DNA from 3 places in the Oleiphilus sp. HI0067 genome. Region 1 is predicted to be linked to each of the others. Evidence: riboswitches for the same ligand, from Rfam matches in the RefSeq annotation. Region 1 holds a riboswitch; each other region holds the start of a gene.
The links. A riboswitch is a leader RNA that binds a small molecule or an ion and turns the genes downstream of it on or off. The one in region 1 is predicted to bind cobalamin.
Positions count from the first base shown of each region.

Region 2: another riboswitch for cobalamin. It lies ahead of A3739_RS31505 (cysteine-rich CWC family protein); the one in region 1 lies ahead of A3739_RS00805 (ribonucleoside-diphosphate reductase subunit alpha).
Region 3: another riboswitch for cobalamin. It lies ahead of A3739_RS21135 (TonB-dependent siderophore receptor); the one in region 1 lies ahead of A3739_RS00805 (ribonucleoside-diphosphate reductase subunit alpha).

Region 1 covers NZ_LWFI01000047.1:543-4,973, forward strand. Annotated here, with positions in the region: partial or broken gene A3739_RS00800 (ribonucleotide-diphosphate reductase subunit beta) at 1-27, opposite strand, end outside; gene A3739_RS00805 (ribonucleoside-diphosphate reductase subunit alpha) at 69-2,987, opposite strand; cobalamin riboswitch at 3,152-3,373, opposite strand; gene A3739_RS00810 (Yip1 family protein) at 3,537-4,148, opposite strand; gene A3739_RS00815 (VF530 family DNA-binding protein) at 4,422-4,431, shown strand, end outside.
Region 2 covers NZ_LWFI01001420.1:55,149-59,579, reverse strand. Annotated here, with positions in the region: gene A3739_RS22775 (hypothetical protein) at 303-638, shown strand; cobalamin riboswitch at 752-977, shown strand; gene A3739_RS31505 (cysteine-rich CWC family protein) at 1,139-1,360, shown strand; gene A3739_RS22770 (NAD(P)H-flavin reductase) at 1,373-2,146, opposite strand; gene A3739_RS22765 (LysR family transcriptional regulator) at 2,277-3,185, shown strand; gene A3739_RS22760 (DUF1852 domain-containing protein) at 3,340-4,347, shown strand; gene A3739_RS22755 (methionine synthase) at 4,374-4,431, shown strand, end outside.
Region 3 covers NZ_LWFI01001333.1:55,508-59,938, forward strand. Annotated here, with positions in the region: gene A3739_RS21125 (cobyric acid synthase) at 1-91, opposite strand, end outside; gene A3739_RS21130 (hypothetical protein) at 104-1,285, opposite strand; gene A3739_RS21135 (TonB-dependent siderophore receptor) at 1,299-3,239, opposite strand; cobalamin riboswitch at 3,345-3,551, opposite strand; gene A3739_RS21140 (energy transducer TonB) at 3,672-4,431, opposite strand, start outside.

The DNA.
Region 1 (4,431 bases):
ACTTGTTTTTTTGTTGGTGAATGACATAGTAGGTCCTCAAATATAATTCGGTTTCAATGCGCTCAAACTTATTGGCAAGCTTCGCAGTCGGGTTCGAGAATTGAACACATCTTTGGCGCTTCTTGCCCTTTCGCCAACTCAAAATCATCTCCCGCTTTCTGAGTAGTCTGCGGATTGTGATTTGATAAGCTTCCCTGAACTTCGTTTTGGCTAGCACTTCCAACTACCGTCGAAGTTTGCTCAGCAACCCCTTGATCAACTGGCGTGCTGTTTTTCTCAGTGTGCGTTGCACCCAGCGAACGTAAGTAATAGGTCGTTTTTAAACCGCGGCTCCACGCCGTTTTGTAGAGGTTGTCCAGCTTTTTACCTGAGGGTTCCGACATATAAAGATTCACGCTCTGTGCTTGATCAATCCATTTCTGACGACGTGCTGCCGCTTCCACTAACCAATGCGGTTCTATCTCGAAAGCAGTTGAATACAGTGCCTTGATGTTCTCTGGAATACGATCAATTTTCTTAACACTGCCATCGAAATATTTAAGATCATTGACCATCGCTGCATCCCAAAGATTTTCACGTTTGAGCGCCTCAACAAGCCATGGATTCACAACCGTAAATTCACCGGACAGGTTGGATTTAACAAATAGATTTTGATAGGTCGGTTCAATCGATTGCGACACACCAATAATGTTGGAGATCGTCGCGGTTGGCGCGATAGCCATCACATTTGAGTTGCGTATTCCCTCCTTTTTAATCTTCTGACGCAGGCCATCCCAATCTAAGGTTTGACTGTAATCACAAACGGTATAACGCTCGCCGCGCTCTTGGCTGAGTTTATAAAGCGAGTCGATAGGAAGAATGCCCTGATCCCATAGTGAGCCTTCAAAACTTTCATAGGCTCCACGTTCCTTTGCTAATGCACTCGAAGTTTCTAGTGCATAGTACGAAATAAGCTCCATAGATTGATCAGCAAAATAAACAGCTTCAGCACTCGAGTAAGGAATACCCAGTTTATATAAAGCATCCTGAAAACCCATTAAACCGAGGCCGATAGGACGATGTCGTAAATTAGATGCTTCGGCCTGTGGACATGCGTAGTAATTAATGTCGACCACATTATCAAGCATTCGGATAGCAGTTCGGATCGTCTTTTGGAGACGTTCTCTATCCAACTCGCCGTCCTGAATGTGATTCACAAGGTTGATAGAACCAAGATTGCACACGGCGATTTCATCTTCACTGGTATTGAGCGTAATCTCAGTGCAGAGATTGGAAGAATGCACTACGCCAACGTGTTGCTGCGGCGAACGAATGTTGCAAGGATCTTTGAAAGTAATCCATGGATGCCCAGTTTCGAATAGCATCGAGAGCATTTTACGCCATAGATCTAATGCGGGAATACGCTTAGAGAGTTTAATCTCCCCGATTTCAGCTTTACGCTCATATTCTTCATAACGCTTTTCAAATGCCTGACCAGTTAAGTCGTGCAGGTCTGGAACATCATTAGGAGAAAACAAGGTCCAATCTTGCTCCTCAAACACGCGCTTCATAAAAAGATCTGGAATCCAATTAGCGGTGTTCATATCGTGTGTGCGACGTCTCTCATCCCCTGTATTTTTTCTAAGATCGAGAAAGTCTTCGATATCTAAATGCCAGCTTTCCAAGTATGCACAAACGGCTCCTTTGCGTTTACCGCCTTGGTTCACTGCAACAGCCGTGTCATTTACAACTTTAAGGAACGGCACGACCCCCTGAGACTGGCCATTAGTTCCCTTGATGTGCGCGCCTAGCGAGCGAACATTAGTCCAATCATTACCCAATCCACCTGCCCATTTTGAGAGCAAGGCATTGTCACGCAAAGCGTCATATATACCGCTCAAGTCATCTGGAACAGTGGTCAGATAGCACGATGATAGTTGAGGTCTTAACGTTCCGGAATTGAACAAGGTGGGGGTTGAGCTCATATAATCAAACGATGACAAGAGGTCATAAAATTCAATTGCACGGGCTGTAGGGTCATCCTCATTTAGCGCGAGCCCCATTGCGACTCGCATAAAAAAGGTTTGCGGCAATTCAATACGCGTTTCTTCATGATGAATAAAGTAACGATCGTATAAAGTCTGTAACCCTAAATAGGTAAACTGGTTGTCACGCTCTGGTTTGAGCGCATCGGCAAGCATCTCTATATTGAAGGAATCTAACTTAGAATCGATAAGCTCTTCTTGAATGCCAAAACGGATGCCCGCTTCGAATATTTCAGCATACGCATTACTCGCATCTTCTATCGCAGCAGGCAAGTAAACATTCAATGCCTTACCCACCTCGCTCATTAACGAATCCAACAACAACCTTGCACTAACAAACGAATAATTCGGCTCTGACTCGATCAAAGGTCGCGCAGCCATAATAAGCGCTGTACCAATATCTTCCTCTTTAATGCCGTGATACAGGTTGCGATAGCTCGAATCTAATAAATGATCTGCATCAACGCCTTCAAGGCCTCTGCACACCTGAGAAATCAAAGCGCGAATACGACCAATGTTTAATGGCGCCTCAGAGCCATCATTGCGTTGCATTTTGAAGTGAGGATGTGCCTCTTCGCTAGGCTGTTGATCTTTACGCTGCTGAGCGTGCTCCTCACGGTACAAAACATAAGCCCGTGCAACTTTCTGCATCCCTTGGCGCATCAAGCCTAGCTCAACTTGATCTTGTATATCCTCGATATTGATCGAGCCGCCAGATGGATATTGCTTTTCAAAGCGACCATGAATACCACTTACAATCTGATCGGCAAGCTGCTTAACGTGGCTTGCATCCGCATGATCATGATCCTCTGCGGCCAATATTGCTTTGGTGATTGCGACTGCTATTTTGTCACTATTATATGAATCGAGAGTCCCATCGCGCTTGATCACTTTAAGCTGGAAATTAGAAGTGTTTGAGACTGGTTTGATATTAGGATCAGAGAGTGCATTTGGAGTTGTCATAATTAATTCTCATCGCGTTTCGGTCAACTAGACCAATAACCCTTCGCCATAAAAATCTATATGAACAGCACACACAGTGAGACAACCAATAAAGCTGCCATTGCCAATAATGCTGTCTTTCGATCACCCTATAGTCGCGAAGGTATGAAAGCCCATTTATCTTGTGATAAATGGGTTGCTTTGGCAGGTCTTCGGACTTATGGGCGTGTGTTAAATCTAACGATTATCCTACAGCGACGACTTCCCAGAATTTTACGTTCCAGTGCCTAATGCGTGTAGCTATCTTGCTTCGCATTATGTCGCTTTCGTTCCCAATTACCGCTGCGCGTCAGTTCTGGATTTTCACCAGATTCTCTCTTAGCACAACTAATTCAGAGACATTCTTACGTGTCTATTTAGTAGATGTGAACCAATGCAAAACACAATATATAGGCATTTTTAATAACAAACAACAATATATTGTTTAAAACAATGCCGGCTACGAATCTTAGGTATAAAAAAACCGCAAATCTCATGAGAGCATTTGCGGCTCGATTTAGTCTCTACCTATTATCCGCCAATAAATTCTGGCCCTATACCCAACGACCAAATAATTACCGTTGCGACACGCGTTGAGACAAGATAAACGAGCGCGACTGCGAGAATCGCCCCTTCGAAGAAAAACGCTCTATCTTCTGAAATACGCATCACGATCGGAAGACCCTTGTGTAGAAGAACCCCTGCGCATGCGGCAGCAAATACAAATACTAAGGCGTTGACCCAAAAGACAGGATATAACAGCGAAAAACCACCTAAAAACAGAGGCGTGCATGCGTATGCCATGAGTGCAATTCCGTTTGCAGCTTGCTCGTCATGCTCAGCTCCGTAGGTCTGAGCCATCCAGTCGATCATGTAGCCAATAAAAAATACTCCCAGCAGCATCGTTAGATATGTTAACCCGCACAAGAGGAATGCGCTGTCTGCGGTCAACTTCGTGACGGCCCCATCACCGATTGTCCAACCAACTACAGTGGTAGAATAATAAGCACACAGAGGCCCGATGGCGGCCAATATGCAGGTGTACGCGACAAAGATCCTTGTCGGCATGGAATGCTCTTTTTTGATTTCTTGCCACTCTCTAGTAGGGTGAGTGGCCAATCCAAACATATGTGAAAGCAACATAGTTAGCTCCTCCGCTGGGCTCCGTTCTTACAGTACATAAAGATAGTCGCAATCAGATTCACTTGTTTAGATCACTTTTACTTAAAGAAATGCTGTTTAGACGCTAAAGGAATACAAGCACTTAGTTAACTATGCTAATTCCCTCTTGCATAAGCGATTTCATGCATCACTTGCCGCAAGACCTCTACGCCACTTAAAATCTAGGCAATTTCAACGAACCGGCTGTTTTTAACTATAGTGTTTTGCATTCAACAAAAGGAAAACGACACTCACATGAGTCAGG
Region 2 (4,431 bases), on a different contig from region 1:
AAAGCGGTCATTCCAATTTGGTAGAAATACCTCCTAAACCGTCATTAGAGATCGGTTTAGTATTTGGCCGAGTTTTCTGGTCTAACTTTGACCTAGTTCAATTACCTAAACAGACATTGCAGACCTGAAAATCGCTTGTTTTTCGATGTGTGCTTAAAGATAGAAGCGCACTAAATGACTGAAGCTCAATGTTAGTAATAACAAAATGATCTTATCACCTGAGTACTTTTGATACTAAGGCATTCATAGTCGACTAAACTGACATAGACCGCTGATTAATATTCGGATTGTGGAGGAATACTATGTCTTGCTCAAACACTTCATCCCACCCTGATCACATTCATGGCCCAAACTGTGGACATACTGCGATTCGTCATGGCGATCATATCGACTATATTCATGACGGGCATCTACACCACCTTCATGAAGATCACTACGATGAACATACCATCGAGGTTAGTGACGCTAATCCAGATGGGTGTAAGCCTTTACACTCCTGCGGAGATCATGTTCATGGTCCAGGTTGTGGCCACGAAGCGGTGCCTCATGGAGATCACATAGATTATTTAGTGGATGGCAGGTTACACCACGTGCACAACGGGCATTGTGATGATCATGGTCCTATAGAACTGGTATAGATAGAGTCACAACGCTTCTTTAATTTGAATTGCTGAGTCATGGCGACTAGTGCTCCACTAGTTGCATAATTAGGCCAGTAAACTTATATTCAGTACCGCATTGGTTCACGCCTACTAAATAGATGCCTTAGGGTATCTACAGGTTGTGCTAAGAGGAAATCTGGTGAGAATCCAGAACTGACGCGCAGCGGTAATAGGGAACGAAAGCGACACGATTGGTATCTCATATAGATTAAGATCAGGCACTGGAAAGAGCTCCGGGAAGCCGTCGCCGTAGAAAACTAAGCTCAGCTTATTTGCCCTTAAGTCCGAAGACCTGCCAACGCAGTTCATCCACAAACTATTGGGTGAACTTTCATGCCTTCGCGATCATGAGGTATAGAAAGACAGGTTTTAGTTGCCTTAAGCAAGCTTAGTGTTACCGCTTATCTTGCCTCCTGTAGTTTCTTCTTTTTTCGCAAAGGACCGTTTACCGAGTTCAATTTGCGTTGTAAAGAAATATGCCGAACCATGAAGAAATCAAATGCCCCCGTTGTGGATCACCCTTTGAATGTAAAATGGGATCAATCACAATTTGCCACTGTAGCGATGTCCACTTATCTAGAGAACAAATGGCGTTTATTTTGGAACATTGGCAAGGCTGCTTGTGCCATGCGTGTTTGCTTGAGATTAAAACATTGTTACCAGAGAACCCTTCCTATAGGGCAAGGGCGTTGAACTGAACTGTCCAATTCCTAAATTGCTATTCGTCGTTCTCTAGGCGCGTATTCAAAAACATCGGAGTAGCAATTTGCTTCGTTAAGGCCTTTGGATTCAAGTTTATCGATAGTGCCGTATACCATTTGGGGCGATCCGCATAGATAAACCTTGGTATTGTCGAGGTCTTCAAAATCATGCTCAATCACCTCATAGATATAACCGGAGCGGCCATTCCATTCACTATTTTCTGTTTCTAAGATCGGCGTAAAGGTGAGGTTCTTATGTTGTTTTGCCCAGCCTTGAAATTGGTTTAGCAGATAGAAGTCGTCGATATGTCTATTCGACCAATAGATATTGATCAGTGCTTTAGGTTGTCTTGTAAGAGCCTCTTCGGTTAAGCATTTAATCTTCGCGATACCTGATCCCGAGGCGATCAATAGATGCCTTTGATTAAGGTTGGTTTGCAAAAAAGCCTGCCCCATCGGTAAGGTCACGGACACTGATGCCCCATCGATAAGACATTTTGTAAGGTGTTTCAATATTCTACCGGCTAACTCACTACCATTCTGAATATACAGTTGTATTCGACGAGCTTGGTTTGGGTCGCAACGATTCGCAATGGTATAAAAAAACGCTTGTGGTTCTCCATCATCATTTAGATCGAGTTCCAGCTGCAGATACTGCCCTGCATGATAATTCAGCGAGGTGCCGACGGGAGAAAGTAATTCAATCTCTAGGGTATCTTTGGTCAAGGGTTCTGCGCTCAAGACCTGACATTCGTGCGTAACTTTATTCGCAACTTTGTTCATATCAAAGCCATCATTACTATTTCAATAATCGAGTTCTAGCAAGTTTAGAGGACTTTTATGATGAGTAAAAATGGTATATTTTCACGTACCGATTAATATTTCTCATGCATGATGTTTGCTGAACTTAACGATGATTGAACGTACTCACCTTAGAATTCTGCACGCCGTTGAACAGAACGGATCATTAACGGCGGCTGCTAAAGCGCTTTGCGTGACGCAATCCGCTTTAAGTCACACGATGCGAAAGCTGGAAGATAATCTCGGCGCCGAAATTTGGTTTCGAGAAGGGCGCAGTTTGCGTCTCACTCAGTCAGGTCGTTATCTATTAAATATCGCGAATCGCGTGCTTCCCTTGCTAGATCATGCTGAAGAAAAGCTCAAGCAAATGGCGCAAGGTGAGCGAGGCACATTGCGAATTGGTATGGAATGCCATCCTTGTTATCAATGGTTGTTAAAAATCGTTTCTCCGTTCTTGGATGCGTGGCCAGATGTGGATGTAGATGTAAAACAGAAGTTCCAGTTTGGTGGTGTCGGCGCACTGTTAGATTACGAAATTGATCTATTGGTGACGCCAGATCCGTTTTATAAAAGCGGCCTAAATTTCACCCCTGTATTTGATTATGAGCAGGTCTTGGTTGTGCCTCGGGGGCACGATTTAGTTGGATGCCAATATGCAGAAGCAGAAGATTTAAGAGACCAGGTTTTACTGACCTATCCGGTCGCCACTGATCGACTCGATATTTATAGCCAGTTCCTTAATCCGGCGGGTGTCGTGCCCAGACTTCACAAAACCAGTGAGACGACCGAGATCATGTTACAGATGGTCGCTTGTGGGCGCGGTGTGGCTGCTCTGCCACGTTGGTTAGCAGAGGAGTATTGTAAAAAGCTTCCTTTAAGTGTGGTGCGTTTAGGTAGAGAGGGCATTGCCAAGCAGATATTCGTGGGGACGCGTGAAAGTGATGGCGATATTAAGTATCTCAATGCATTTATTGAAATGGCACGTGGCTACGAATATCCGATATCAACCGGTAAAACCTAGGTTTTTCGCTAGGTTCTATCCTCTCGCTCCAATTAAGTATGATAAAAACTCATAAAATAATGAAATAAAATCAATTTTATTCATGATTTGATCTGGGTATAACTATATACAGTTTTAAATGCGGCATAGCATGTATACGGGAGGTCAGGTCACCATGAGTAAAGGGTTTACATACACAATTAAGACAATTCAGTTTGATGAACACTATCGTCCATCAGACGGTACTCGAATCACAACTAATTTCGCAAACCTGGCGAGAGGTGAAAGCCGTAAAGAGAATCTGCGAAACGCCTTGAGAATGGTGGATAGCCGATTCAACGCTCTCGCTAATTGGGACAACCCAAAAGGTGATCGCTATTCAGTTGACTTGGAGATTGTATCGGTCGACATGGATATCGAAGGAAATGGTGAAAAATTTCCATCGATAGAAATTCTCAAGACTTATGTTGTTGACCGCCTTACGAATAAGAGAATTGAAGGCATTGTAGGGAATAACTTCTCATCTTACGTTCGGGATTATGATTTTAGCGTGCTGCTTTTGGATCATAATAAAGACCAGGATCATTTTAGTATTCCTGATAACTTTGGCGATCTACATGGCAATCTATTCAAAGATTTTATCTGCTCTGATACTTACAAAAAGAACTTTAACAAGCTGCCTGTTATCTGTCTGAGTGTGTCTGATAATAAAATTTATCAACGTACAGAAAACGGTCATCCTGTCTTAGGCATTGAATACTTACCAAACGAATCTTCTTTGACTGAACAATACTTCAAAAAGATGGGCTTTGAAGTGCGTTATTTTATGCCACCAAACAGTGTCGCGCCGCTTGCGTTCTACTTCTTTGGCGATTTGCTTAGCGATTACACCAATCTAGAGTTGATCAGTACCATCAGTACGATGGAGACCTTCCAGAAAATCTATCGGCCTGAAATCTACAACGCTAACGCGGTGGCGGGTAATCACTATCAGCCAAAATTGAAGCATTCAGATCATTCCTTAACGCAAATTGTTTATGACAGACAGGAACGTAGTCAGTTAGCCATCAAGCAAGGGAAGTTTGCTGAGGAGAATTTTATAAAGCCCTACCAGAATGTTCTAGAAAAATGGTCGGCAAACTTTTCCCCATCAAACGATGTTTTACAAAACCTAGCCTCGTGATTGGCCTAAAAAGACGGAAATTCATGATGAAAAAATTATTACCTACTTCGACGGCTGGTAGCTTACCCAAGCCTTCATGGTTAG
Region 3 (4,431 bases), on a different contig from region 1:
TTCCTCGGTGATACAGGCAACGACACAAGGCGGCGACGAGAATGCTTTTACCTGCATCCGAGGTCGTGCCTTGTATCATTAATGTGGACATAAAATTCGTGTTTTAGTTAGTTGTATCGGCGAATTCAATTCTAACAGGATTACGAATAGTGTTGATGGTCGCCACCGATGAATCATCCGCTATGCTAATCACTTCTATACGAGGATTAACTGTATCGCCAAGTGCAACCCAAAGTTGGTTACTTGAATCAATCTCGATTGTTTTAATGTCTAAACCTGAAAATCCATCGTTCGGCGAAGCACTTACAGCTCCAGATGTTGGGTTAAACTGAATAAGGTCGTTATCCTGGAAAGCGTTATAACGAATTAAATATGCTTTGTTATCAGATGATGACACTTCAACTCCCGCAATTTGTGCATTTACGCTTGCATCATTATCGTCAACTAATAAGGTACTCAAGTAAGTCATGCCACGGATATCAACTTTCTCTATACCACCTGTAAGTTCAGCAGGGCGAGATCCATCTAATGAAGCATAACGACCTACCCCAGCGACATATATATAACCACCCACTACATCCATATCTTGGGCATTCTTGACGGTTAAGTCGTACGCTTCACCTGAACCATTCACGTCGACTTCAAGATTTGTCGACGGATCAATCACAAGAATTCGAGAGGTCTGCGGAACAAAAGATGAATCTTGGCCATTTAATAGAACGTACAGCAATCCATCTTTCACAAAACCATCCGATGCTCCGATTCCATTTCCAAAGCTATATTTCGAATAGTCTAAGCGATCTACGATAAAATCACTTTGTTGATTACTATCAGTAACGCTTGGATTAATCTCAATAATCTCATCAGTACCAAAAGGTAAAACATAAGCCTGTGTTTCAGATACAAACACCACCGTATATGGGTTTGGATTATCGCTATCATCCTTAGCCACAGAGTATTCCCAAATTGGGTTCTCGGCATCATCAAATGAGAATTTCGCTAAGTTGTTAATCCCGAAACGCCCCATGCGATAGAAATGATCGCCAAATGTTAGAAAGCGTACATCAGATAAATCTTGAGCAGCATAATCCGAAGATATTTCGTAAGCTGGGATTGTATCAGTAAACTGAACAGCGCTTGATGTAAAGTCTGCTGATACCGTGGAAATTACCGCGCAGTCAAAACAGTCGACAGAGTTGTCAGTTGAATCACTACTTGAACATGCGCCAAGAAATGCCGAAATAGATACTAATGCGGTCGCTTTTATTAATTGTCTAGCATTCATTTTTTCAGTTCCTTTAATTGAAGGTATAGCTATAGGTTAGGAAAGCTCGTCGTCCCGGACCCGGGTAACGATTAAAATCTTCGATTCTTTCGTCTGTAATATTTACTAAGGAAAGCCTTGCGTTGTGCTGACCCAAACGGCGCTCGATACTAACGTTAATCTGTTCATTTGTTGGCATCTCTGCAGACGCACTTCGATCATAATAACCACCATCTTGGCGTTGATACTCCAAATTTAGCTTGTAGTCGAACACCGACAATTCATTTGAAATAGTCGCGGCAGATTCATACACGCCAGCGAGAGAGTTCCCCTTAAAAGCTGGGATATCAGACGTGTCTTCACTACTTTGCAAAGTCGCCCTTAACCCAGCTTTCCAAAATTCAGTCAATAGAATGCTCCCGTCTACTTCAAGACCATATATCTGCGCACTTGCAGCGTTTTCAGCGCGACCTATTCCGCGCGAATCGAAAATAACGACAATCGCATCTTTTAGTGATCTGTAAAACAAGGAGGAGTTAAGGTTGGAATTCCCCTGCAAAAACTGCAACCCAAGTTCCGCGTTGGTTGCATACTCTTCGACCAGCTCGTCATTGCCTAACAACGAACCGGTGTCACCAAACAATTCGCTAAGTTTGGGCGGACGGACTTCGTGAGAGAGGCTTGCGGTGAGTGCGAGGGATGGAAAAAACGTGTAGCGCAGGCCGCTGTAAGCAGCGTAATAAGATTCAGTATTACTAACTGATTTTGGAATATCTTGATCGTCTTGCAAATAACGAAGACCAATCTTACCGGTTAGTTGTAAGGTACCCGCATAATTTAACCATTCATCTTGAGCAATCAATGATGTTTGCATGCGCGATGCATCCGTAGACGTGTTCTGAATAAGGTCTTCGTTTTCATATTTTTCAAAACGTAGCAGTGCGGCAATATTGAACAAATGATTACCCGAAGATAAAGCCCAGTCAGTTTTAACGCCTATATTAGATGACTCAGATTTCTCTAGATTTGCAGACAGACCAACTTTGTTTTCAGTGTCGTCATAATCGCCTTTCAACAGCGAACCATAAATCTGATAAGACGCTTTTAACCTAGTAGAAAGTTCATGATTCAACTTACTTTGAATAGATAGGGTTTCAACATCATATGTCGCCGAATTATCTTTGGCGTTTCGCGCAGTCGGCACGCCCTTAGAAGACTTCGAGTAGCGAACTACGTTATTTGCATCTAAAGACTTAGAGATATCTGTGACCGCAGATAAATGAATCGCTCCTTGCTCGTATTGTGCGTTTTGACGACGCTGTACCTCATCATCGAAAGGATTGTTAGGAGTCTGCCGATCATTTAAAAACTCATAGTCGTTGTCGCTAGAAACATACTCTGCATTAACAAGATAATTTGTATCTCCAGAATGAAAAGCAGAGGTCAACGCGCCGAGCTGGCTTTTGAACGATCCATAGCCCGCCCTCACAGTATGATAAGGCTTCGCAGCACCTTTTTTGCTTACGAGATTTATTGCACCACCAATTGATGACACGCCCAACTGCGCTGGGGTATTACCACGATATATTTCTATTCTCTCGATTGAGCTCAATTGAATATTGCCAAGATCAACAATTCCTCCGTGCGCATCATTCAATAACATGCCGTCGAGAAACACATTAACTTGTGCTGCACTAGACCCACGGATACTCACAGTCGAATAAGAACCTATCCCACCTACTTGACGAATTTGAACGCCACTCTGATCAGATAACACATCCGCGACATTAGAGAACTCATGACCAAACTCACTAGAACGAATTACTGTTGTATGACTTGAAGTATGCTCGGTATTGATATGATCGGCATCAAGCTTAGAAGCTGTCACCACAACGGTTTCATGCTCGACGGTTTCCTCAGCAACAGCAAACGTCGAAACAAGAAGTAGAGAAAGTAAAACTAAACGTAGACCCACGCACTTCACCAGCAATCGCGCAGAGAGAGAAGCAAAGAACAGTAATGGTTAACGAGCGACAATCTAGTTCGTTAGACATCAGTCCCAAATATCGCCCTCCGCAATATCTAAAAAATCACTTCAGGCCGGTCTCCGGGCTTACAAGTTGTCATTCGACTTAGTCGAACGGCCTTCCCATGCTTTACTGCACAGTGGCGAGGATGCCGACTTAACTTGCTTACCGTTGCGGGGGCAGCGTTGGACTTCAACCAACTTCCCGTTTCACTCGCTCACTAGATTTAGTGATTGAGCACCTCAAGCAGGGCTGCGACTTTACGCAGTTCACATTTTCAAGTCAATTGATTTATTAAAACTGGGGCAAGGAGTGACGGGACTAATGAAGTAACATGGTCGAGTGTACGAAGATCAGAACTGCAATGAAGAGCAAAACGTTTAGTCGAGCCTAAACGAGATGGGTACAGTAACATAGCCTCTCAACGAAGCTTCAGCCGCATCAGCAGGAGAGAAGCTCCAGCTTTCGTAAATAGTTGAATAAGCGGCAAAATCTAAAGCCGATACATTACTCGATTCTAGAATCTCTACGTAAGTCACCGAGCCCGTAACATCAACATGCACTCCTAATAATACATCCCCTTCCCAACCACGCCTGCGCGCTAAGCTAGGATAAACTGGTCTGGGATTTGAAGGGCTACCTAGCACATAAGCTGGCGATCTAAATTGCTCTTTAGGCTCTTCAATTTTCTTGACCGGAGCCTTCTGCTCTTTTTGATCTTGTTGAGGCTGCTCTTTTGCTTTGCTTTCGGCAACTTTATTAGCAGGTTCACCCTTATCCGAATGATCACTGATGCTCGCTTCGGATTGCTTCGCAATTTTCTTCTTGGATGGAGCAACTGTTTGAATAGTCTCAACCGGTGATGATTTAGAAGGCTCGCTTTCTAAAATGGCTTCCGTTGACTTTTGAGGTTCGGGTTCGACAACCGGTTTCTCGACAGGCTTCACCACAGGATCGGGTTTCGATTTAGGGGTAAGATCTTCCTGTTTTGGCGATTCTTGACTGGCCGACAAGGGTTCAATAATAGACTCAGGAGTGGGTTCTAAAATGCGTTGAGACAAGGCAACCCGGTACGTTGAATTATCGACGATATACGCCTTAGGCCCTAGCGCATACGAATAGAAAACGATCGCTACCAAC